Regions from separate parts of the Paraglaciecola sp. T6c genome, predicted to be linked through region 3. Evidence: predicted binding sites of a transcription regulator. Region 3 holds the regulator's gene; each other region holds the start of a gene.

Region 1 (8,291 bases), 1.4 Mb from region 3:
TTGGTCTTGCCCGCAGCGTTGGCAATAGACATTGCCAAACTACTGCCGTGTAAATTGCCCCAGTGAATTGCATCTCGTTGGCCTTTGGCCAAAGTCGGATTAAAAATACTTGCTGTCATCTAAATTAGTCGTTCTTTTGTTGCTTGGCGCGTTTGCGTAATTGCGCCGTTTGAAGATGTAAACTGGCACGTACCAGAAGATCCTGATCTTCTTCACGAATGCAGTTATAAATAAGTGACACATGATACTGCGCGCCTGCCTGCTGGCACTCAATGACTTCGCCATAGCAAAAAATGGCGGAGGCCTCTTCCTTTAGAAACAATTTTAATTCAACGATTTGCTCAGGCTCGTAGGCTTCATCGCACTTAACGATAATGCCGCCACCGCCGAACTTTACTGACTCGTAAGCTAAGCTTGGGTCGTCTTGTTGCTGCAATACCAAGGACATTAACAAATCAATTTTGCGAGATTGCGCGTTTAAAAAGTTGGCCAGCTCGACAGCATGTTCCCCCATGTTACGCAGTGGGCGTAAGGCTTGGGCATCAATGGCAGTTGCTTCACTAGCCACTCGAAACGCGTAGGGCATGTGCTCCCCTAAGTCATCGACATCGGGCAAGGTAAAGCCAGCCGCAACGGCTTTAAAGTTAACCCGTATGGCATGCTCTATGGTGAAAAATTCATTGAATTGTTGCTGTTTTTCTTCGAGGCTAATGCCGTGCATGTATTCTCCGAAAATGAGTATCGTTATTCACTGTGGCTCAAGGGCCTGTCTTTATCGGCCGGCTAACGGTTAATTTAGCATTTTAGGCGGCAAAACATAGTTTGGCCTATTGTAACCTTGTTTGCGCTATGACCAGAGCGTATTATTCAAAAAACGTTTTACTTTACCATGAGTTAAACGATTATGACTGTAGTCATTTATGCTGTGCTTTTGTTAAATAAAGTCAGTTAAAACAAAGTTAGGTTAAATAAATTCAGTTTACTCAAACAAACGTTAATAAACACAGTCAAATGAGCCACCGCGTGATGTAACCTGCACGCCGAATTATCTCTAACCCTTTGCTAAGAGTCCATTGCTAGCATGTTTCACTCTGTTTCTGCATTTATCGGTTTGCGTTATGCAAAATCGTCTAAAGGTAATCAATTTATCGCCTTTATTAACGCCTTCTCTGCCATTGGCATCGCCCTTGGTTTAATGTCTTTGATTACGGTGTTGTCTGTAATGAACGGATTCGAGGGGGACTTGAAAGATCGTATCCTCGGTATCGCGCCGCATATAGTGGTAGATACGCAGGGTGAAAACGAGCAGATCATTTCGAGCTTGTCAAAATTACCGGGCGTAACCGCCACCAGTGACTTTATTGAGTCTGAAGGCGTGGTGCAGTCATCGCGCAGCTTAGAAGGGGTGATGATACAAGGCGTTGAGCCACAAACCACTCATGAGCACTCCATTATTGCCAAGAATATGTTGGTCGGGCAGATCGCAGATTTAACTCCGGGCAGTTATGGCATTATCGTCGGTCGAGCATTATCAACGCGCCTAGGCTTGAGGGTGGGTGAGCAAACACGCATTTTATCTGCACAGGGCAGTGTCTTTGGGCCATTTGGGCAAATGCCGAGCCAGCGTTTATTCACTGTGGTAGGTGTGTTTGATGTGGGCTCAGAGCTTGATGCCAAAGTGATTTTAATGAACATCAATGACAGCGCTAAGCTGATGCGTAATAAGGTCAGCCGTATCGCGCAAACGCGGTTATTTTTGCAAGATCCGTTTGAATATAAGACGGTGGTCGACAAGGTAACTGAGGTTGGCCTTAAAAGCGACGACTGGCGTACGCGCCAAGGCCCGCTGTTTGATGCCGTTAAGATGGAAAAAAACATGATGGCCTTAATGCTGCTGCTCATTATCGCGGTGGCGGCCTTTAATATTGTGTCGGCGCTGGTGATGGTGGTGACTGAGAAGAAAGGCGATATTGCTATTTTACTGACCCAAGGGTTGTCGCGCGGGCGCATTATGCAGGTCTTTTTGGTTAATGGCTTATATAACGGTATTAAAGGAACGCTGTTTGGCGCAGCGGGCGGTTTATTACTTGTCAGCCAACTAAACAATTTGTTGAGCTTATTTAATGTGCCGATTATGGCGGCTACCGGCGGGGCAGGGTTGCCCATAGTCATGCATTGGCATCAGGTGGTGATGCTTATTCTGTTTTCCTTGCTGCTGTGCTTTGCTGCCAGTATTTATCCTGCTTATCGGGCGGTGAAGGTTGACCCAGCCAGTGCGCTTAAATATGAATAGTTTTATTGCCGAGTCAGGTCACTCGTCACAAATTTGCCATAATCGCCATCTCTTATCATAAGATTTCAGTGTATAATGAGCGATGATTTAAAATTAGCACGCTGATTTGTTAGCTTAAGCAGTCAGTGGCACTCCACGCTTTAAAGGGTTTTTCGATGGAAAAAACATTTATTACCGCTCAGCAATTACTAGAAGATTCATTTCGCTTAGCATCAAAAGTGTACGAAGATGGTTTTCGTCCGCATTTTATTATTGGCATCTGGCGCGGCGGTGCGCCAATTGGTATCGCGGTTCAAGAGTACTTCGATTTTAAAAAAGTAGAGACAGACCACATTGCCGTGCGTACATCGTCTTATTACGGTATCGATCAACAATCAAAAACCATCAAAGTGCACGGTTTGCATTATTTGATTGAAAACGCCAATGCCGAAGATGACTTGCTTATTGTTGATGATGTGTTTGATTCAGGCCGCAGTGTTGATGCGCTGATTAAGCAAATTAAGAAGTTGTCTCGCGCGAATATGCCGAAAAACATTCGTATTGCTTGCCCTTACTATAAGCCGCAAAACAATAAAACTGACATAGTGCCAGACTACTTTGTACACGAAAGTGCCGAGTGGTTGGTATTCCCCCATGAGATTTCAGGCTTAACCCCAGACGAAATCATCAATGGCAAAACAGATTTAGCCAACGTACGCGACATATTGGTGTAATAACGCCGCGTTTGTCTGTGTAAAGCGGATTGAAAAAGGAGCCTAGTTGCTCCTTTTTTTTGTGGTTTTTAATCTGCTGCGAGTGAGCTCTCGATCAATCAATCTTGAGCTAGGGCCTCCCAATCAAGTGAGCTTGAACCAGGTCTTCTGAGTCAAGCAAGCCTTCGCTAGGCATTCTAAATCAAGCAAGCTTTAGCTAGCTCTTCTTAGTCAAGCAAGCTTTCGCTAGGCAATTAAAAGGTAAACAACTCAACGCTATTGTCTTTTTTCCAGCGTTTTTTGGCCGCGATTTGCTCGAAACGTTTTTCTGATTTGTACTGCCAATGCTTGGTAGCAGCAATGAGGTTTTTGCTACTGTCTTTAATCCATTCACTTTTCGCCTCTTGTGAAACGAACATATACAACTTACCTGCCTCAATGGTGTAAATTGAAGGGTCTGCGATGACGTCTTTTTCCATTACCAGAGAGTGGGCGCAAAGCGCGCCAAATTGCGGTAAATACTGTGCAGGGTTATTAGCGAATTTCTGCTGATTCTTTTCATTGGCGAATAAATAGCGCTGACCCATATACACGGCTTGAAAAGCATCGTTTCCCAGTTTAGCTCCGCTTAGGTTGAAATAGGTTGTTGGGTCAAAGCCTTGCAGTGCTAATGTGCCCTGTTTTTCAACAGCTGCCCTGTCGAGCGATTCGGCGAACGCAATATTCATTGTTAAAAGGTAAAACCCAAAAAGTAACCCTGTGATTTTCATTATTTTCTTGCCTAGCATGTGTGTATTCCTTTTTGAACTGCGCTTTATCTAACGCTTTATATAGCGTTCTATTCAGCTTTTTCTTGGAGCGTTTTTGTTACGAACCAGATATTTGTATAAGTAAAGACAAGGTCAGCGCCAATAATATTGCACGCCAATGGCAAATACTTCCGCTAGTGGCTTCTAAGGTTTAGCAACATGCCGTCAAACAGGTGGTAGCCTAAATGAAAATAGCGCTATATTAGGCCTTACCTCTGTTTGCTTTTACGCTAGGTTTACGATGAAAATAACGGCCTCACAAAATGCCTCTAAAATAACCGCAAAGACAGCGCCAGAACAGAAGCAAACACAGGAGCAAGAAAAAGGACGAGGGCAAGAGTACATGCACAGTCAAGACAAGGCATACAGCCAAATCTATACCCAAGCGCGTCAGTGGCTATTAGACTTCCCGGATACAGTCGAAGACTTTCCGTTTGGGCCTGAGGTAGCGGTTTTCAAAGTCAAAGGTAAAATGTTCGCTACGCTCTCTTTGGGCAAAGCGACTCCCCGTGCAAATTCTCACACTGCTAGCATTAACGATGAGCAAGCGCAGACCAGTGATGAGAGCACTAACAGATGCAGTAAAGAGGGTTGTAAAGAATGTAGTAAGGAGGCCAATAAAGTGTATTGGATGAACCTAAAGTGCGATCCTTACGAGGCAGTTATGCTGCGAGACGTTTTTAGCGCAGTCATCCCCGGGTATCACATGAATAAACAGCATTGGAATACCGTTATTTTGGATGGCAGCCTGCCAGCCGGCGAACTTCAACGAATGATAAAACACTCCTTTATGCTGGTGGTGAATAAGCTGCCGAAGAAAGCGCAGGTATCTATTCTGCTTCACCTATAGTTAGTGCCCAGCTCGAAAGTGCTCAGCTCGAAAGTGCCTAGCTGAAAATTTCGTTAGCGGTGGGGACTCACTTGATCCAGCTTTGCTCGGTGCACTCCAACGAAACACTGATGTAGGGAAAAGCGCAGTCATATTCACGCTGTCGTATTCGCGCTGTCGTATTCACGCTGGCATAGTCATTGCTCCTTACCTATTGAAGCACGTCTGCGCGCAACGGGTGTTCAGGCGATTTTCGCAATATTTTCTCAACAAAGGAGATAATGATGAATCAAGATCAAGCTGAAGGAAATTGGAAACAATTAAAAGGTAAAGCCCAGCAGAAGTGGGGCGATCTTACCGATGACGACGTAGACAAAATGAAAGGCAGCCGCACCGAACTGGTGGGCAAAATCCAAGAGAAGTACGGCAAGTCTAAGGAAGAAGCAGAGCGCGAGGTAGACGACTTCTTCGATAGTCATTAATCATCAGCCATTCGTACCATTAAAATTACCATTGAAAGCGTGTGAAGAACTGTTTCTTCACGCGCTTTTTCTTTTTCACTCCCCCTTCTTTTTTACGTTTACTGGTTTTCAATTCAATCCCCTCTGGCCGCTTTGGTGATGTACACCGACACGGAATCATCGATGTTCAACACGTGAAAATCTTACAATGAGGTAATAAAATTATTCATGAAATCAATACAGAGTGGAGCGATTTTTGATAAACGAACCCAGGCTCAACCCCACGTTTTATATGCGTTTTTCTACCTATAGGGCCCGTTGGCACGTTTGAAGCATTAGTTAAAGTCCACTCATTGTTAAAAGGAATAGTTATGTTACGTTGGGCTGTTATATTTTTAGTTATTGCACTGGTTGCTGCAGTGTTGGGATTCGGCGGAATTGCAGGCTCTGCAGCCGGTATCGCAAAAATTATTTTCTTCGTATTCTTAGTTCTACTGGTTATTTCAGTGGTGATGGGCAGAAGGAAAGTCTAGCTACCTTAATTCATGATCAGGCTGCCAATGCGCAGCCTTTTTTTTGAGTATTTATTAATAGCTTACAGCCAGTAAGCAGCTAGCTTCAGGCTACGCCTCAACTAACCAGTTTTATCATTCTTGTCCCATTCCGCTCAATCTCAACTTCCCGCTTTCTCAGAAAACGCACTTTGTCACTGGGAATATGAAATTTTGGCCTGTCGATACCTGTAAATTGATAGTTATAAAAGAGACTATAGCGCGCAGGCTAGCAACTAATTTAATGTCGCTATTGTTTAGTCGCCAATGTTGGGTGATTGAGAGATAATGCATTGAATATCTAAATCTCGGTAAATACCACATCGCCTGCCAGTCTAGGCAAAAGACTAACAGCAAAGCGTTCGGGACATTAAAAACAAAATAGGCTCTTCATTTCTGACGAGCCTTTTTATCAAGATGTTTGGTGGAGCTGGCGGGAGTGTACGACATTCGGTCTTGAAAACCTTTAAGCACTCGTATTTAAGTGGTGTTGGTTGTCAGCGGGGTCCGAACATCTATCTTTATATGCTTTATTCGTCAGACTCTGGGCTTTCTTCTTTTACCTTTTCTTCGGCATACCATCGAGTGCTCATCATTATGCTATGATACACATTAAAAATGGCTGACTTACAGAGCATTAACACTAGAATAAAGCCTGCTTGATATACAGATAATAGGAAGATGTAAATTAACTTAGTGAAATAAAATGTGATTGAGTCAAATTCTGGGAATGTTGGTAAAAGGATTTTTCCCAAATATGCAATAGCCACTAACATAAGAAGATCCAATATTATCTTAATGAAGTTACAATGACCCAACTTCAGGTATGACATATCGTAATTAGGATGCTTATGGAGAGCCATTATTCTCATTAGCTCTTTATCGGTCATACTTGCAAATAAAACGTAAGCGGCAAAAATAAAACCAATTAAAGATACTGACGCTGTCAATACAGTATCTGACGCCGAGACTATTAGAGTTTCCACATCTTTTAAGGAGTCGATACGCAAAGAATAAAATGCGAAGAGAATAGCTAGGCTGCACAAAAACACCCAAAACGTATCTCTCGCCGTTTTGATCTCTCGGGTTAGTTTAAAGAGTTTCCAAAAAGTATTCTCTTTTGTTATTTCTTCGAATTCCATACGCCGAATAGCTCTATAATATTCTTAATTTTTTGTTGGACTAATTTGATATTGTCCACTCTAGGTTGTTTGACAATACCGTCTTTTATAAGTTGCCAAAAGGTTTTATGGGCTTTGTAGGCCATCAATTCAGGTGTTTCTTCGATTTCAGAGATTGGCATCTTTAGGTCGAAGTCTTCCTCAGTGCCACTCACTGGACCTCCATCAACAGCATCCCCTTTCACTAAGAAGTTCACATTGTTGTCCTCGCTGGCTGCTTTCGCAAGCTCGATGACCTTTTCATGTTTTAGAGACTTTTTCCCCTTGTTATATATGAGAGTGTTTTTTGAATCAGGTCCCATTTCTTTATTCTGATCGCGGAGCACTTTAAAAAGAGACGATAGGTCAGCCTCATGATTAGTTTTGTTAATTTTCAATTCAAAACGATTTACCGACTTCATACTGTTGATGAATTCCATAATTCCATCTGGTGATGAGAGTTTAACAATCTCAATAGATGGGCTTGGATAACTGATCCTAAGGCTTTTCTTAGAAGGAACTTTAATTGTGCCTCCGTTAAGTTTGTTCATCTCTTTTTTTCGTGTGTGAATTTCATCAATGATTTCAGATATTTGAAGTTTTATTAGGTGCTCAACTAATAACTTAAAGTTAGATAGGGTTGGACTAAGAGTGAATTCTTTAATGAAGTAGAGCCTATGATCTTGTAGGGACAGTATGAATGTTGACGACGGAGAATCTCGTAGTTCATCGTGATCCGCCACAACGTCTGACTCGTTTTCATCAAGCAGTTGCTCTCTACTATAAACAAAATCTTTTACTATTTTTCCGTATAGAAAATAATCGCTTTCTTGAGTCTCTGAGTTTTCTATCTCAAGATGTTTTACATCAATGAATTTATAAAAGGAAATTACAGAGACACCCACGGTAACTAATTGAACTACTAGAGAAGGAATTACAGAGACACCCATGGTAACTAATTGAACTTCTAGAGAAGACAAGAATTACATAGACACCCATCATAATTTGCAAGCAACAATTACTCCCATATCCAAGATGGAACTCTCCTAAAATAATTAGATTGATTTTTGGTCCGGCAGATTGATTTTTTCTTGAAATATTGAGCGTAGAGGAAGGAAACTGCGCGCAAGGTCAATTTTCAGGCAAGAGAGCAGGCTACAGGGTATGCAATGTTTGAAATTTATTAGTTGCAGTCTTTTCAGGCGCGCCTTAACAACTCTCTCGCTTTGGTCATTCCTCGCAGCCGTTGATGGTGGGTATGGCGCTTGAATGCATTCATCATTTGCTCCGCACCTGCTGCGTAGCAGAAGTGTTTTTCGAACTCCGTGGTTAAGGTTAACCATTGAGCAGAGTCTAATCCTAACCTTTGTAGGATAGGGCTGTGAGTGTTATCAATATGACCAGCCTTGTCATCACGAATGCATCGGCCTGTCGTGTCTACCAATTCACAATAGTCTTTGAGTGAGTAAGCGATACCTCTGGGCATATTTTCACGA
Region 2 (8,291 bases), 890 kb from region 3:
CCATGTTAGGTCAGCCAGTCACCATGCTGATACCTGAGGTAGTTGGCATGGAAATTACCGGCAGTTTGCCGCCCGGTACCACGGCGACAGATTTAGTATTGACCATTACTCAAAAGCTACGCGAATTTGGCGTCGTCGGTAAATTTGTCGAATTTTACGGCGAAGGGGTAAAACACCTCACTATAGCCGACAGAGCTACCATAGCGAACATGGCACCAGAGTACGGTGCAACGTGTGGTATCTTCCCGCTAGACGAACAAACCGAAACCTACCTGCGTTTGACTGGCCGCGAAGAGCGCAATATTAATGTGATCAAAGCGTATGCACAAGCACAAGGCATGTGGGGCAGCGAAGCTCAGCAAAGCGCAATCTATCATGCGAATCTACACATTGACCTTAGTGATGTAGTAACCTCGATTGCGGGACCTAAACGCCCCCAGGATAGGATCCCGTTAAGTGAAGCTGCAGACAAGTTCAGTACGTGGTTATCTGAGCAGGAAAAATTGATTATCACCACCGAAGATCCCGAGAAAGGGCGTTTCGAATCAGAAGGTGGCCATCAAGCAGAGAAAAGTGAGGACTCCTCAGAGGTCGAATACAATGGTCAGCGTTTCAGCCTTAACGACGGCGCAGTCGTGATAGCGGCCATCACCAGTTGTACCAATACCTCCAACCCTTCTGTGCTGATTGCTGCCGGCTTACTGGCCAAAAAAGCCAGTGAAATGGGTCTGACCGTAAAACCATGGGTGAAAACCAGCTTTGCGCCTGGCTCTCAAGTCGTCACCGAATACCTTAATAAGGCTAACCTAACCCACGAACTCGAAAATTTAGGCTTTCATCTAGTCGGATACGGCTGTACTACCTGCATAGGCAACTCGGGGCCACTGCCCGAGCCTATCAGCGCTGCTATTCGTAAAGAAAAGCTAAATGTAACTTCCGTGCTATCAGGCAATCGTAATTTTGAAGGTCGTATTCACTCAGACGTAAAAGCTAATTACCTTGCCTCTCCTCCGTTAGTTATCGCATATGCGCTAGCCGGAAATATGCAGATTGACTTGCTCAAAGAGCCCCTTGGCTCCAGTAAAGACGGTAAGCCCGTTTACTTGCGTGATATTTGGCCAAGCAATGAAGAGATTCAAGCGCTTGTGACTGATGTGGTCAATAGCGACATGTTCTCTGAACGTTATAGCCATATTTTTGAGGGTGACGAGACATGGAACAATTTAGACGTGGTCGATAGCGAGCAATATAATTGGCCTGAATCAACTTACGTTAAAAAGCCCACCTTTTTCGATGGCATTCAGCAACACCCCGAAGCGATCAGTGCTATTAAAGATGCTCGCTGCTTGTTGAAACTCGGCGACACGGTCACGACGGATCATATTTCTCCAGCCGGTAGCATTGCCCCTGATGGCCCTGCTGCGCAATACCTGCAAGCGCACGGTGTTGAGGAGCACGACTTCAACTCTTTTGGCTCACGCCGAGGAAATCACGAAGTTATGATGCGTGGAACATTCGCCAATGTCAGATTGAAAAATCAACTCGCCCCCGGTACAGAAGGCGGCTGGACGCGCTTTCAACCATCAGCTGAACAGATGTCTGTATTTGATGCAGCAATGAAGTATCAAGAACAAGGCACGCCAACGGTGGTAATTGCGGGCAAAGAGTACGGCACAGGGAGTTCTCGCGACTGGGCCGCAAAAGGTCCACTGTTGCTCGGTGTCAAAGCGGTAATTGCCGAGAGCTACGAACGAATTCATCGCTCTAATCTGATAGGTATGGGTATTCTACCCCTACAATTTAAATCAGGCGACAGTGCCGCCAGTTTGAAGTTAGACGGCACGGAGCAGTACTCGATTGACGCCATAGATGGAGATCAAAAAGAAGTAGTGGTATCGGTAAAAGGCGAACAAGGAGAATTCACCTTTGACGCGCAGATCCGCATCGATACCCCCAATGAGTTCAGTTACTTCAATGACGGTGGCATTCTTCAATATGTACTGCGAAGCCTGAATAAAAGTGTTTAGGAAAACGCTTAGAAAAGCGCGTAACGAGCAAAGCGCTTACCTATTCAGTTGAGGCTTGCCCCACTTAATCGAAGCCGACCATTTATACTGGTCGGCTTTTTTGTAAGCTATTAATGAACAGGTGTTGCTTGGAGAGTCTCACTGGGGCAAACGCTGTATTTCACCTTTCTGTGCTTTAGGAGTTGTTATAAATAGGTAAATTTTATCTCTTAGTTGGGTAACAATTACCCACTTTACATTAGCCATGCTAGACGGGTTTTTAAGTTATTGATTCTTAAGGCCTTTTATTTTTAAGAAGTTGGCACAAGAATCGCTTAGTAATATGTAAGCAAAGTGTGAAATCACTTAACCATAAGGAAGACAATGATGAAAACCCAGATAGCAAATTCGTTAAAAGCATTTTTAAACTCTGTTGTATTAGTTGGTATTCTAGTCGTTGGACTAACCTCGTGTGCCACGATTGACGGTGCAGGAGAAGACATAGAGAGTGCTGGTGAAGCAGTCCAAGACGCGGCTAACGACTAAGCATTTGGTTAGGGTTCAGACCGACCACTGAGTCTTTGCTGCTCAGCGATCTTTTTTTCGCTCTATTTACGCAAAGCATAAAGTCCATGATAAGCGCTTATTTGTCTGCTAATGCAGACACCAGATTGCTGTTTTTGAGTAGGAGATAGAAGAATGATTTACTCTAAAGATTCAACAAATCGTTTTGCAGAGCACTTACGCCGCATACAACAATCAATTCAGCCTTCAAGCCCAAATAAGGCAGTCGCGCGCATGAGCAACAACAGTTGGTTAAGCAAGTTAAACCCTAACCGCTAGACCACCAAGTATCGCATTGCTCGAAAGTCTTACGCCTCAGCGGACTGCTCGAAAGTCTTACGCCTCAGCGGACTGCTCGAAAGTCGCACGACTCAGCGGACAATGCAGGCGTGAGTCATGTGCTTACGTTCAAGCGTTCAGTAACAGGTTTCTTAATTGGCGCACTGTTTAGTGAGCAAGCTCATCGACTGACGCTCTTATTGGCTGATGCTCTTATTGGCCGTCGCTCCTACTGGCTGATGCTCTCATTAATTGACACTATTTGGATACGCTCCCCTCGTTAGCAGTCATTGCGACTTTGAACTTAACAAGCTGTTTATGGCGCATTCATAGCGTGTTAATAGCACCGAATTCACAGCCTTGAACTACATACTAGAGCCTTACGCTTTGGGCACTGTGTCAAATGTTCGCGCTATCAAGACGCCTGCTCAGTGAGAATACACATCAACGTTAAGATTCTTTAGCAGCCCGGCCATGCGCACCGAGATATGCTTCTAGTGCGACCACTTTTAAAGGTTTGCTATAGAAATAGCCTTGGATGATGTCACAACCCATCGATTTTAAGATCTGTACTTGGTAATCATGTTCCACACACTCAGCAACCGTACTTAACCCTAGGCTTTTGCCTAAGGTGATAATAGTGCGCACTATGCCTTCATCCCGTAAGTGATGGTCTTCAGCGTTCCCCTCATGAACACAATCTGGCGCAACTAAATCATTGATGAATATGCCGTCTATCTTTAATGTATTGATGGGTAGGTCGCGCAAATAACTCATACATGAGTAGCCTGTTCCAAAATCGTCAATGGCGATTTTCACCCCCAAACCGTGAATTGCACTCAGTACATCAACCGCTAACTCGGTAGATGCGATGAAGGTATTTTCAGTGATTTCTATTTCCAAATACTGCGCCGCTAAACCCGATTGATGCAATGCGCCTTTGATCAACTCGAGGCACTGGGGACTCATCAAAAACGATGCGGGTAAGTTCACGGCAACAGGTACAATATCAAAGCCCGCCCGCTGCCAATCTGCATTCTGCTGGCATGCCTGCTTTAACACCCACACACTGATGGATTCCATTAACCCTATGTCTTCTGCTATGGGTAAGAAAGTGGCTGGATTAATATATTCTTGGCCATTATTCCATCTTATTAAAGCTTCTAAACCAACCAGTTGTTCGTCGTTCACATTCACTTTAGGCTGATACACCAAAGCAAACTGCTGTTGAGCGGAGGCTTGGCGCAATTGGGTTTCTAGCTCTAATCGCCACACTGAGTCATTCAACATGTCTTGGTCAAAAAAGCGGAACCGCCCAGGGCCCAATTCTTTTGCCTTATACATGCTAGTGTCAGCATGTTTAAGTAAACTTGATGCATCGTCGCCATCATCAGGAAAACACGCAATGCCAATACTGGTAGAGATGTGTAATTGATGTCCAGATACAATAAGCGGCAGACTCAAAGATGCGATAATCTCTTTTGCCAAACTATCCACTGAGCTGAGTTCCTTCGGGTTTTGAATTAGCACAACGAATTCATCTCCCCCCCAACGACCTACCACGTCACTGTCGCTTAGTTTATGTTGGATCTTCTTGGCCACTTCAATTAACAGTTTGTCACCCATGAAGTGCCCTAAGCTATCATTTATGACCTTAAAGCGGTCTAAATCGAGAAACATCAAGGCTAGATTGGTTTTACGCTCACGGGCTATTTCAATCGCCTGACTAATTTTTTCTGTCAGGGAATGTCTATTTGGTAGTTGTGTTAACGCATCAAAATTAGCACGCTCGTACAATTGCTCTGTGCGCAACTCTACTAGCCCTTCTAGATGCTCATGATGTTCGCTCAACTTTGATTGGTGCTCTTCAATGGTATCTAGCATAGAGTTAATACCGTTGACCAAGCGCCCAATATCGTCTTGTCGACGATTGAAAATACGTTGATCGTAACGCCCTTCTTTGGCGACGTAATCAACTAAGTGAATAAGGCGTTTAACCGGTGACTGTAAGCGCTTTTGCATACGCCAATTCAGGAGGTAGGCTAACAAAGAACCCAATGCAAATACCCACAGTACAATGCGCCCGTACCGTCGCTGCTGAGCCTGTAGCGAATGAGTATCAGCCGATAAAACAATGTAGCCAAGTACGTCCTCCCCTAAGGTAATGTCTTGGGTCAGGTAAAGATTATCGTTTGTAAAAAAGTGTCCAGGTTTGATGTCATCTAACATAACATCCCAACTTGCATCGTCCCGGGTATAAGTCGCAAAGCGCTTTTTTTCAGAGTCTAGTAATTGGGCAAATCGCATGGCTGGGATCTTAGCTAAAGACGCCAGGATCGTCTGGCCTGCATGCTCATCATGAAAAAGTAACGCTGAGCGGCTTGCCGCTGACAGCAAAGAGGCGTTGCTGTCCATAGTTTTAACGAGGTTGTCGCGGTAATCATCAACAAACGCGGAATAGATAAGAAAGGCAGCAATGGCCAATATCAGCAAATTTGTGCCGATGATCGCCATTAATTGCTTTTGGAAAAATGATGCGCGCCTGAGCTTAGAAAAAAGCATTATCGAGCAATCCTAGCTAATTTAAGCAATTCAGAGCTTACTATCACGTCTACTCTGGCTAATTGTGCTAAATCAAACTCAAAGCGCACTCTTTGCTCTTGGGTATAAAACCTTATCGCGCTGTTCGCTTGTTTCACGTCCGTGGACTCTAGCACAATCACCGCCCGCCTCATTTGGTCTAGTGGTTGCTCAAGAGAAGAATGAAAGTATGCCATATGACATAGCGGCTCTTCCTGGACATGACCGATGGCGATATGCATCTTGTTGTTTCCCTGATTATGACGTGCCACAAGGGCCTGCATAAATTCAAAGAATGGCCGATCACTTTGCAGGCACAATTTGAAATCATTTTGCGCGCCACTATCTGTGGGCCAGCTCATATATTTAGTAAAATTCAGTAAATAGGCGGCCTTTAGTTTGCGCTCCTTACTCAACTCCTCTTGTGCTAAAGCCGAGTGTAAAACCACGATATAAGATAACAAGATGGCGCACAGAAAAAGCCACTTACTGATTTTCCTCTCCCCCCTGTTCGCTCTATTCACTTTGATCAAGTCAGACACAGTATCACTACATCAAACGGGATAAGGTTAAGCCAGATTGGAAATTTTCTTTTGGTTGCGGGCCATTCAAATTCTGATAGAGAGGCTTTGAAAATGCCAAACTCAGCGCATAAGACTCGCTGAATTTCCATCTGACACCGATCTCAGCACTGATTTTTTTGCCACCATACAATCTTGGATTGGTAATACTTGCAGGATAGGGAAATGCACCATTGAGGGTAATTTCATCGTCTTGCCCATCAATGGCACTGCGGTACTGGTAAGACAATCCAACAAAGGGTTTCAGGTCGTCTGATGTGTTAAAGCGATAAGTACTTGCAAGACTGTAACTATTACCCAGACGATAATCCCTATCATTTTTACCGGTGCGTATCATCGCTGACATACTCAAACTAAAATCGTGCTCGCCCATGCTTTGGTAACTAAATTCTAGAGGGAAATCATACGTACCCGAACCAAGCTGCATTGTATAAGGTAGCTGCTGGTCCCCTGCATCTCGTGGAGTATCACCTTTTTCGTCAATTGAGCCTGTAGGCAAGCTGATACCGGCGGTAAACCACCACACATCATCCGTTGTCGCGATAAGGCGACGACTCACAGACACCACAGCATCACCTATGCCATCACTATCGATTGTAAAATGATCATAGTCAGGCACGACGCTAATATGGTCAGTGCTCTGGGTGATATACGGCAAAGAAACGTGCACTCGCCAATCAGGGGTAATGCGATATCCCATCGAAAAAACATGCACTTGTTGGTCGATTATCGTAGGAAGAATAGGAAAGTTACTGTCCGTTCTTTGAGTGCCCGCACCTTGCCACAACACCTCAGAATCTGCGCGCTTAGCGTCACCATCAAGATAGCCTCGAAATTCAGCAAACTTAAAATTATATGCGAATGTCCAAGGGCTGCTCGCTTCACTGTTTTCGCTATCGTCCGCGATATTCATGTCAAACAGCTCATTCAGACTCAATTCGGCAAATTCAGAAGGAGTACTTTGTGCGTATGAGAGCTGGGTAAACCCGCTCGCTGCGATGAAAAAAGACAACGAAAAAGAAGAAAATTTAATCATGTTATTAGGCCATAAATTGAAAAAGATAAGTACGCCAATACGTTTTGTCACTTACTATCTGCAGTATCCATACTAATCTATCTATACTACTGTATTGGCTGCAATTATTCAGATAAGCGCATATAGCGTCCTGCATTAAGCCCTACGATTAACGGTAATATTTTTACCGTTAGTCGTCCAGTTAATTAAAGCACCTCAAGTGCTTCACTTAAACGAGATACCCCGATCACTTCGATCCCATTAATGTTTTGTTTTGGCATATTGGCTTTTGGCACGATAGCTCGCTTGAATCCATGCTTTGCTGCTTCGCTGATCCGTTCTGAGCCATTAGGCACGGGGCGTATTTCACCAGCAAGTCCCACTTCGCCAAATGCAATTAACTGTGAATCAAGGGTCTTATTTCTAAAACTCGAAACAATGGATAGTAAAAGCGCTAAATCAGCACTGGTTTCTGCGACCTTTACGCCGCCGACGACATTGGCGAAAACGTCTTGGTCGTTCATCTGCACATCACCGTGTCGATTCAATACTGCTAAAAGCATCGCCATTCGGTTTTGCTCAAGACCAACAGCGACACGACGCGGGTTTGCGGTCTGTGAATAATCCACCAATGCTTGTATTTCCACCAGCAATGGGCGAGTGCCTTCCCATACCACCATAACAATACTGCCAGGAGATTGCTCTTCTCCTCGACTTAAAAAGATGGCAGAAGGATTACTCACTTCCTTTAATCCTCTTTCGGTCATGCCAAACACACCCAATTCGTTCACAGCACCAAAGCGGTTTTTCTGACTACGCAACGTGCGATACCGGCTGTCACTTTCCCCTTCTAACATCATGGAGCAATCAATACAGTGCTCTAGCACTTTGGGCCCAGCCAGACTGCCATCTTTCGTAACATGCCCCACTAACAGCATGGCAATATGGTGCTGCTTTGCAAAGCGAGTTAAATATGCGGCGCTTTCTCTTACTTGCGAAACGCTACCGGGTGCAGATGCCACATCGGCCACATGCATCACCTGAATGGAGTCAATCACCATAATTTTGGGGTTGAGGGTTAATGCTAATTCACAGATAGTTTCAACACTGGTTTCGGCCAGCATATTCAGCTTATCGCTAGGTAGATTTAAGCGCTGAGCGCGCATAGCAACTTGTTGCAGCGATTCCTCCCCCGTGACATATAGCGCAGTGCGCTGCGCTGCTAGTTGGCACATGACTTGTAGCAACAAGGTACTTTTGCCTGCT
Region 3 (8,291 bases):
TAGGACAACCTTGAGTCAAGCTCCCGCCCTAATAGCTAAAAGTGACTATTACCATGGTCACTTCTTTTGCATGGCCAGTCCATGTGAATTGCTTATTGAAACCCCGAATCAATTGCTCGCCAATCGCTTACTACAAGAAGTTGTCTTGCAAACGAAACGGATCGAGCAAAAGTACAGTCGCTATATTGTTGGCAACCTAGTTCATCAGATAAACAATAGCCATGGAAAATGGGTCGATATAGATCAAGAAACACATCGATTGCTCGCCTTCGGGCAAACGTGTTTCGAACTAAGCGATGGCATGTTTGATTTAACGTCTGGCGTACTACGAAAGATATGGGATTTCACCGGGAAAGGTCAATTTCCACGTTCGGAGCACGTCAGCGAAGTATTGCAATACATTGGCTGGCAAAATGTGCAATTTACTCAGCAACAGATTCGCCTACCCAGAGGGTTCGAGTTAGATTTTGGCGGCATTGGTAAAGAATATGCTGTGGATTCAGCGGCCAAATTGTGTATGCAATTGGCACCGGATACCTCTGTGTTGGTTAATTTTGGCGGGGATATTCAAGTTACCCAACCAAGGCACCATGAGGCGTATTGGCAAGTAGGTATTGAACGCCCTCACGTCAAGGGTGATTCAGCTAAAAGCGCGTTAGTGAAGATAGCGTCCGGTGGGTTAGCCACCAGCGGAGATACACGGCGCTTTATTGTCCACAACGGTGTTCGCTATAGTCATATATTGAGCCCCAAAACCGGTTATCCAGTTTCTGGGGCCCCCCGCTCTGTGACCGTAGCCACTGACTTTTGTATTCAATCCGGCATGTTAGCAACCATGGCATTATTGCAAGGCACAGAGGCCGAACACTTCTTACAAGCTCAGCAGCAAAAGCATTGGTGTTATTGGTGAACTGACTCCTGCCATCAATATTATTAAGCCATTAAATTCACTGAATAATTTCATATAAGTGTAACGGTTTTATTGCGCTCTTGAGGTATGATCTACGCACTGATGTCCGTGTAGAGTTTAACCCGAGTAACGTTAATGAAGTCCTACTTTGTATTAATACTGGCATTTGTCTGTAATGCCGGATACGCCAATGTGTGTAGCTCTTTAGGCTGCCCGACAGGTGCTCCTGACAGCAATGACTTACTTGAGCGCGCCATTTACACCATAAGCAATAATCAGCAAACGAAGTTTGCCGATTGGGCCGCATATAAAGTGACCATGCAAACGATAGATGGTCCGAGTCGTTCACGCAGTTGGCGCTCTGATCCAAACTTAAAGCGCGAGCACACGCTAGAAGCCGCTGACTATAAAGATGCTCACGCTCTCATTCGTACCGATCGAGGACACCAAGTTCCATTGGCAAGTGTGAGCAATACCGCTGATTGGCGCAGTACAAACTATCTATCAAACATTACCCCCCAAAGCTCTAACTTGAATCAAGGGCCATGGGTCCGATTAGAGTCTGCAGTGCGCGTTTTAGCGCGCAGCGGAGAGTCCGTGTATGTAGTAACAGGCCCGCTATATGAAAGCTTTTTTGCTACGCTTCCAGGTGCAGATGAAAGCCACACTATTCCTTCTGGCTACTTCAAAATTGTCGCGACAATAAACCAAGCGGGTTATGTTAGAGCGTCCGCCTATGTCATGGAGCAAAATAGCGCGAGAGCCGATGACTACTGCAGTAAAGAAGTCACGATTGATAACGTAGAAAGTCGCAGCGGTCTGAATATATTCCCAGAAATGAAGGGCAGCAAAGAATATGCGGTTGAAGCGCGTTTAGGTGGATTAAGCAGTCAATTGGGTTGCTGATAACCCAACCGCGCGTTTCAAAAAAATAGTGAATGAGTAGAAAGTCGAGATGAGTGGAAAAAGTCTAAATTGAAGTGCACGTTGCATTGAATCTGGCTGATTACTCGCTTTCGTTGAATTTTCCGACAATAAGCTCTTCAACAGCATCCATCGCTTGGCGCGCGTCTTTCCCTTCAGATATCACTTGAATTTCTTTGCCTTGGCAACTCTCTAACATCATTAGGCCCAGCACACTGCTTGCTGAGGCACTTTTGTCATCCTGAACAATAGTGACTTCAGCTTCAAATTGATTCGCAAGCTTAACCAATTGAGTCGCCGCTCTGGCATGCAGCCCTAACTTGTTCACTATGAGTAGGGTTTTTTCTAATCGCTCACTCATCGGTTTAACTCGCGATGACGTATTTGCACATCAGGGTGCGAGGTGCTAAATGTTTTGGCTAACATTTCCACTACGTACACAGAGCGGTGCTGACCGCCAGTACACCCGATGGCGATTGTCACATAACTACGATTATTACGTTCTAAATGTGGCAACCAAGTAGAAATCAGATTCTGAATTTGCCAGATAAATTTAGTGACTATGGGTTGTGAGCCAAGAAAAATCTCGACGGGGGAATCAAGTCCAGTAAGGGGTTTTAAATCTGGCTCCCAGTGCGGGTTGGGTAAGAAACGTGCATCAAATACATAATCCGCATCTTTAGGAATACCGTGTTTAAAACCAAAGCTTTCAAAAACCAAAACTAAGCGTGAGCTTTTTTTACCTAATATTCGCTCGCGCACCAATTCGGCCAGCTGGTGAATTGATAATTGATCTGTGTCTATATATAAATCTGCACGTTCAGCTATCGGCGCCAATAACTGGCTTTCTGCTTGAATAGCACCAGACAATGATTTGTTTTGCTTAGACAACGGGTGCAAGCGGCGGGTTTCACTGAAACGCTTAATCAGTACGTCATCGCTGGCATCCAAATACAATATGGTCATTTCCCACGTTGACGGCAAGTAGTCGAGTATTTCCACCAATTCGTTGGGATCTTTGGGTAAATTTCGCACGTCAATGCTGACCGCGACCTGATCGTACTCGTCAGCGACGGTATGGGTCAAAGTGGGCAATAAGTTGACGGGGATATTATCAACGCAGTAATAGCCTAAATCTTCCAGTGAACGTAAAACGATGGACTTCCCTGAGCCTGAACGCCCACTGATGATAATAAGCTTCATAATTAACTGAGTACCTGAAATAATTCTTGGTCTGTGGTTGCACTGCGCAAACGATTTAAAATGTCTTTATCAACGAATTTTTTGGCTATCGCCGACAAGGTTTGTAGGTGCTCTTGGGCCTTTTCCTCTGGTACTAAAATAGCAAAGAAGATATCCACTGGCATGTTATCGATGGCGTCATACTGGACCGGAGGTTGGCACGTTACAAGCACGCCTAGGGCTGACTCTAGCCCTTTTATACGGCCATGTGGTAGTGCTATACCACCACCAATGCCCGTACACCCCATTTTCTCGCGCCCCGCTAAACTGGATAAAATGGTCGCTTGGTCTACTTCAACAAGGTGCTCAGATGCCAATTGACTAATAAGCTCTAAAATGCGCTTTTTGCTGGACCCCTGAACTGCGCATACGACGCAGTCAGGGTGAAGAATATTTGATATTTCCATTATTTACCTGATGGGTTAATGGCGTTTAGCTTTTTCTTTATGCTTGATAACTTGCCGATCGAGTTTATCGATTAGGCCATCTATTGCCGCATACATGTCGTTGTGTTCCATGGTGGCAAATACATCTGCCCCATTCAAATGTATTGTCGCTTCCGCTTTTTGGTTGAGCTTTTCTACATTGAGAATGACGTGAACATTGTTGATCTGATCGAAGTGTCGCTCGAGCTTGGTAAATTTAGTATCGACATAATCTTTTAGTGAATCGGTTACATCCACATGGTGACCAGTAATATTAATTTGCATATCGCCTCTTCCTTCTTTAATCAGCCTACAATAGGCTTTTTCGTTGGTTCGACGGGGGTATCATCAGAGATTCCCGGTACTTTGCTATTGTTCGCCGAGCGACCATGATGCCTTGATCGGCCAACAATTGAGCAATCTTGCTGTCACTTAACGGCTTGCTTGGTTTTTCAGCTGCGACCAGCTTTTTAATCAATGCGCGTATCGCCGTTGACGAGCACTCTCCGCCTGTCTCAGTTGCAACATGGCTCGAGAAGAAATATTTCAGCTCAAATATACCTCTAGGGGTATGCATATATTTTTGGGTAGTAACACGAGAAATTGTAGATTCATGCATATCCACCATTTCGGCTACGTCATTTAGTACCATAGGCTTCATCATCTCAGGCCCATGTTCAAAGAAGCCCATTTGCTGCTGTACTATACAGTTTGACACTTTCAATAAGGTATCGTTTCGGCTCTCAACACTTTTAATAAACCATTTGGCTTCTTGCATGTGTGAGCGAATAAATTGACTATCACTGGTGTTTTTCGCGCTACGACTCATTGCAGCATACTGTTGATTAACGTTCAATTTGGGTAGGCTGTCTGGGTTAAGCTCTACTGTCCAACGGCCATTTTTCTTACTCACTGACACATCAGGTATAACGTATTCTGCTTCACCTTTGATCAAGGCGCTGCCTGGACGCGGATTGAGCGTTTTAAGTAAACGCATGACCTCACGCAAATCATCCTCTTTAAGGCGAGATTTACGCATCAAAGTACGGTAATCCTTGCTTGCCAAAAGGTCGGCATAGTCCCCAATCAAGGTCTTCGCTTCTTCTAACCAGGGTGTATCAGGAGCAAACTGACGCAATTGCACTAGCAAGCATTCTTGTGGTGTACGAGAGCCTGACCCAATTGGGTCGAACATTTGAATACGCTTAAGTACGCATTCCACTTCATCGAGCTCTATTTCTTCATCATCCATGCTGGCCAGAACGTCTTCAGCGCTCATGGTCAAATAACCAGACTCATCGATAGAATCAATGATCGCTGTCGCAATCGCGACATCGGTATCACTAAAATGGGTTAAACGCATTTGCCACAGCAAATGATCTTGAATGTTATCTGTGGTTTCGCCTTGAAAGATCTGTTCGTCATCACCGCCGGCACCACTGGATATGCTAGAGGCAGGTGCGGAAGAAGCGCTGATGTACTCATCCCAAGTGGTATCCGTAGGTAAGTCTTCTGGGATTTCGTTTTTCTCGAACGCTTCACTTGAGTCTAAGTTGTCACTGCTGGTATCAACTATTTCATTGGTATCTTTAGAAGACGGGTCGAGGGAATTGTCATTTAACGCACTATCGCCGGATTCCTGATCCGTAGGCTCTTCAACTTCCAACAGCGGGTTGGAATCCAAGGCTTCTTGAATTTCTTGCTGTAAATCTAACGTAGACAATTGCAACAAACGAATAGCTTGCTGTAACTGTGGCGTCATAGTGAGTGATTGACTAAATTTTAATTGTAAAGAGGGTTTCATTTACTTCTTTATTCTGTCCGTTGCAAACTAAAAAATATGCTGTGGTTGATTCGATTGACTGTAAATGTCTCACCAAGCGCCTGAGTATAATCTCGATAAAATGAGCGGCTTTTTCAGCTTAACTATAGCCTGAATTGTTCGCCTAGGTATACATCTCTTACACGTTGATCACTTAATACTTCTTCTGCCGTGCCAGAAGCGATGAGTTCACCATGACTAACAATGTAAGCTTTCTCACACACATCGAGTGTCTCTCTTACATTGTGGTCGGTTATCAAAACACCAATACCACGGTCACGTAAATGTTGAATAATTTTTTTAATATCATTAACTGAAATAGGATCAACACCGGCAAACGGCTCATCGAGCAGAATAAATTCTGGATCGGCTGCCAGTGCCCGCGCTATTTCTACCCGGCGGCGTTCACCTCCAGACAAACTCATACCAGCACTGTTACGAATATGATTTATATTGAACTCATCGAGTAATGAATCCGCTTGCTGTTCTCTTTGTTCTGCACTGAGCTCTTTGCGTGTCTGCAAGATAGCCATCAAGTTTTGATAGACTGTCAGTTTTCGAAAAATAGAGGCTTCTTGGGGTAAGTAACCAATCCCTAAACGAGCGCGCATATGCATGGGCTGTAGGGTAAGATCTTGCTGATCAATACTGATTTCTCCCTTATCTAAGGGAACCAAACCGACAATCATATAAAACGTGGTTGTTTTACCTGCACCGTTTGGACCAAGTAAACCGACAATCTGGCCAGTGGACACTTCTAGACTGACATCACGCACAACTTGACGCGATTTATAGGATTTAGCCAAATGCGAGGCTTTTAACGTCGCCATTATGGAGTTTCATCCTGTTTTGGTTTGACTTCAGCATCACTGGACTTTTTCGCGTCAGTTTGCTTTTTACTGCTCGCTGATTTCTTAGCTGGTTGAAAAATAGTCGTAACTCGTCCGCTATTTTCACTCTCGCTCTCTCCTTGCGCGACAATTTGTTCAAGTTCCATGTTAAACACTATCGACTCACCTTTTACACTGCTATTGTTCTGCTTCAGCTGTGCATCGCCTTCTAAGGTTAGTGTGCGTAAATCTCTGCGATATTCAATGCGATTGGCTGATGCCTCAATACTGCCCCCTTGCTCTTGTTGTTGAGAGTATTTAGCCGGGCTACCCGTCGCGATGAAAACTTCGTTACCTTCGCCTTTACTCGCGTCGACTTCTACTTCATCGGCATACACATTCAAACTACCTTGATTGATGTGCACGTCTTCTCGAAAGATAGACTTTTTAGTTTTACCGTCCCCGAACTGAAACTTCGAGTCCACTTTTATCGCTTGCGTGAAATCTTCTTTGCCAGCCATGCTTAATGGGGAAAATGATAATGTTGCTAAGGCAACTAAGCTAAGGCTGAGGTTGATAAATGGTTTGCACATGATCAAGTAGCTCATATTGTTGGGTCGTTAAATTGGCTTTAAAACCGTTACTGTTGATGACATAGTGCTGACCAAATATTTTTACTGGTTGGTCAGACACCATGGTTTTATCGATCAAGTTTATCTCGATGAAGTCCGTGCGAATGCTACGAGCAAATCCTTGCTCATCTTGATTACGTATCTCGACATTATTCTCTAATTGGATCCGATTGTCTTCATACAAAGTACCGTCTTTGGCTGATACCTGCCAAGGCGCAGTCTGTGACGCAACAAATATCGTGTATTGAGGCTCTTTGAATAAAGTAAAACCGAGCAAATCAAAGTGTTCCATTTTAGTAGCAAAGACCTGATGGCTCAAACGGCCGTCTTTATCAAATAGAGTGCTTAGCATTTCACTTGCTTGGTAGTTTGGTTGCCAAGCAGATTCGGTTTCAGTTCGCGGTATCAAGTCCTCATCAGCTAGCCAGTCGGGTAAGTTGATGGCGATGACTAATAAAAACAATAACCCAATACTGAGGGTGACTCGATTCATACGCTACTACCACTGACTTTGTTTAACTTGCCTTTGGCGTGCAAAATTAGGTCGCAAACTTCGCGTACAGCACCAAAGCCCCCATTGATTTGGGTAATATACAGAGCTTGTTTCTGTACAAATGGATGGGCATCGTGTGTCGCTACGGCGACGTTACTCAAGGTAAACATTCCCACGTCGGGCATATCATCCCCGATGGATGCGGTAGCGTCTTTGCCTATATTTAACTGGCGCTGCAACGCCAAAAGCGCATCGTTTTTCTGTTCACAACCTTGAATAATATGCTCGACCCCTAACGCTGACATGCGTTTGTGCACTATTTTTGATTCACGTCCGGTAATAACCGCAACGTGCACACCAATGTTTAATAAGGCTTTAACTCCAAAACCGTCACGAGTATGAAACGCTTTCAATTCTTCGCCGTCATTGCCCATGTATATGCGCCCGTCAGAGAACACCCCATCTACATCACAAGTCAGTAATTTAATGCGGGAAAGCTTGTCCATTAATGAAGATGACTTAGCACCATATAACGTATTAACGTCGCCCATTATATCACTCCTGCTGATAACAAGGTTTGCATGTTGATGGCACCGACCGGAAGGTGATTGTCATCAACAATAAACAGTGAACTGATTTTGCGTTTCTGCATGACGTTTAACACCTCAGCAGCCAAGGTTTCTTGAGATGCTGTAACACAATTAGCAGTCATAACACTTTCAATACTGACTGTGTGAATGTCGACTCTGGCATCCAGTACCCGTCGTAAATCACCGTCAGTAAAAATACCCAGCAAACGCCCGTCATCGCCAACGATACCCGCCATTCCTAGCCCTTTGCGCGAAATTTCAAGTAGTGCCTGGCTAATCGTTTGGGTCGTGCCAACCAAAGGCATCAGATCCCCTTGGCACATGATGTCATCAAGCTTAAGTAAAAGCTTGCGCCCAAGCGCACCTCCAGGATGAGAAAGTGCAAAGTCATCCGGCGTGAAACCTCTTGCATCTAACAGTGCC

What was found. Region 3 encodes sigma-54, which starts transcription at its own class of promoters, with help from an activator protein. Its sites were predicted from a motif close to GTTGGCACGNNNNTNGNNT; they were not measured.
Region 1: PATL_RS22400 (DUF1328 domain-containing protein) is a predicted target of sigma-54. The motif match lies at 5,402-5,420, and genes of this name have one in related genera.
Region 2: PATL_RS22375 (entericidin A/B family lipoprotein) is a predicted target of sigma-54. The motif match lies at 2,325-2,343, and genes of this name have one in related genera.

The regions. Positions count from the first base shown of each region.
Region 1 covers NC_008228.1:2,066,193-2,074,483, forward strand. Annotated here, with positions in the region: gene mfd (transcription-repair coupling factor) at 1-119, opposite strand, end outside; gene PATL_RS08815 (PilZ domain-containing protein) at 125-721, opposite strand; gene PATL_RS08820 (lipoprotein-releasing ABC transporter permease subunit) at 1,082-2,293, shown strand; gene PATL_RS08825 (phosphoribosyltransferase) at 2,449-3,006, shown strand; gene PATL_RS08830 (YHS domain-containing (seleno)protein) at 3,240-3,773, opposite strand; gene PATL_RS08835 (MmcQ/YjbR family DNA-binding protein) at 4,138-4,644, shown strand; gene PATL_RS08840 (CsbD family protein) at 4,908-5,105, shown strand; gene PATL_RS22400 (DUF1328 domain-containing protein) at 5,456-5,617, shown strand; gene PATL_RS08850 (hypothetical protein) at 6,166-6,777, opposite strand; gene PATL_RS08855 (hypothetical protein) at 6,759-7,775, opposite strand; gene PATL_RS08860 (hypothetical protein) at 7,994-8,291, opposite strand, start outside.
Region 2 covers NC_008228.1:1,538,074-1,546,364, reverse strand. Annotated here, with positions in the region: gene acnA (aconitate hydratase AcnA) at 1-2,027, shown strand, start outside; gene PATL_RS22375 (entericidin A/B family lipoprotein) at 2,391-2,552, shown strand; gene PATL_RS06535 (putative bifunctional diguanylate cyclase/phosphodiesterase) at 3,300-5,411, opposite strand; gene PATL_RS06530 (YfiR family protein) at 5,411-5,878, opposite strand; gene PATL_RS06525 (hypothetical protein) at 5,979-7,046, opposite strand; gene radA (DNA repair protein RadA) at 7,232-8,291, opposite strand, start outside.
Region 3 covers NC_008228.1:652,792-661,082, reverse strand. Annotated here, with positions in the region: gene PATL_RS02950 (FAD:protein FMN transferase) at 71-910, shown strand; gene PATL_RS02945 (DNA/RNA non-specific endonuclease) at 1,046-1,816, shown strand; gene PATL_RS02940 (HPr family phosphocarrier protein) at 1,917-2,195, opposite strand; gene rapZ (RNase adapter RapZ) at 2,192-3,037, opposite strand; gene ptsN (PTS IIA-like nitrogen regulatory protein PtsN) at 3,040-3,483, opposite strand; gene hpf (ribosome hibernation promoting factor) at 3,499-3,786, opposite strand; gene PATL_RS02920 (RNA polymerase factor sigma-54) at 3,812-5,305, opposite strand; gene lptB (LPS export ABC transporter ATP-binding protein) at 5,428-6,153, opposite strand; gene lptA (lipopolysaccharide transport periplasmic protein LptA) at 6,153-6,674, opposite strand; gene lptC (LPS export ABC transporter periplasmic protein LptC) at 6,715-7,278, opposite strand; gene kdsC (3-deoxy-manno-octulosonate-8-phosphatase KdsC) at 7,275-7,829, opposite strand; gene PATL_RS02895 (KpsF/GutQ family sugar-phosphate isomerase) at 7,829-8,291, opposite strand, start outside.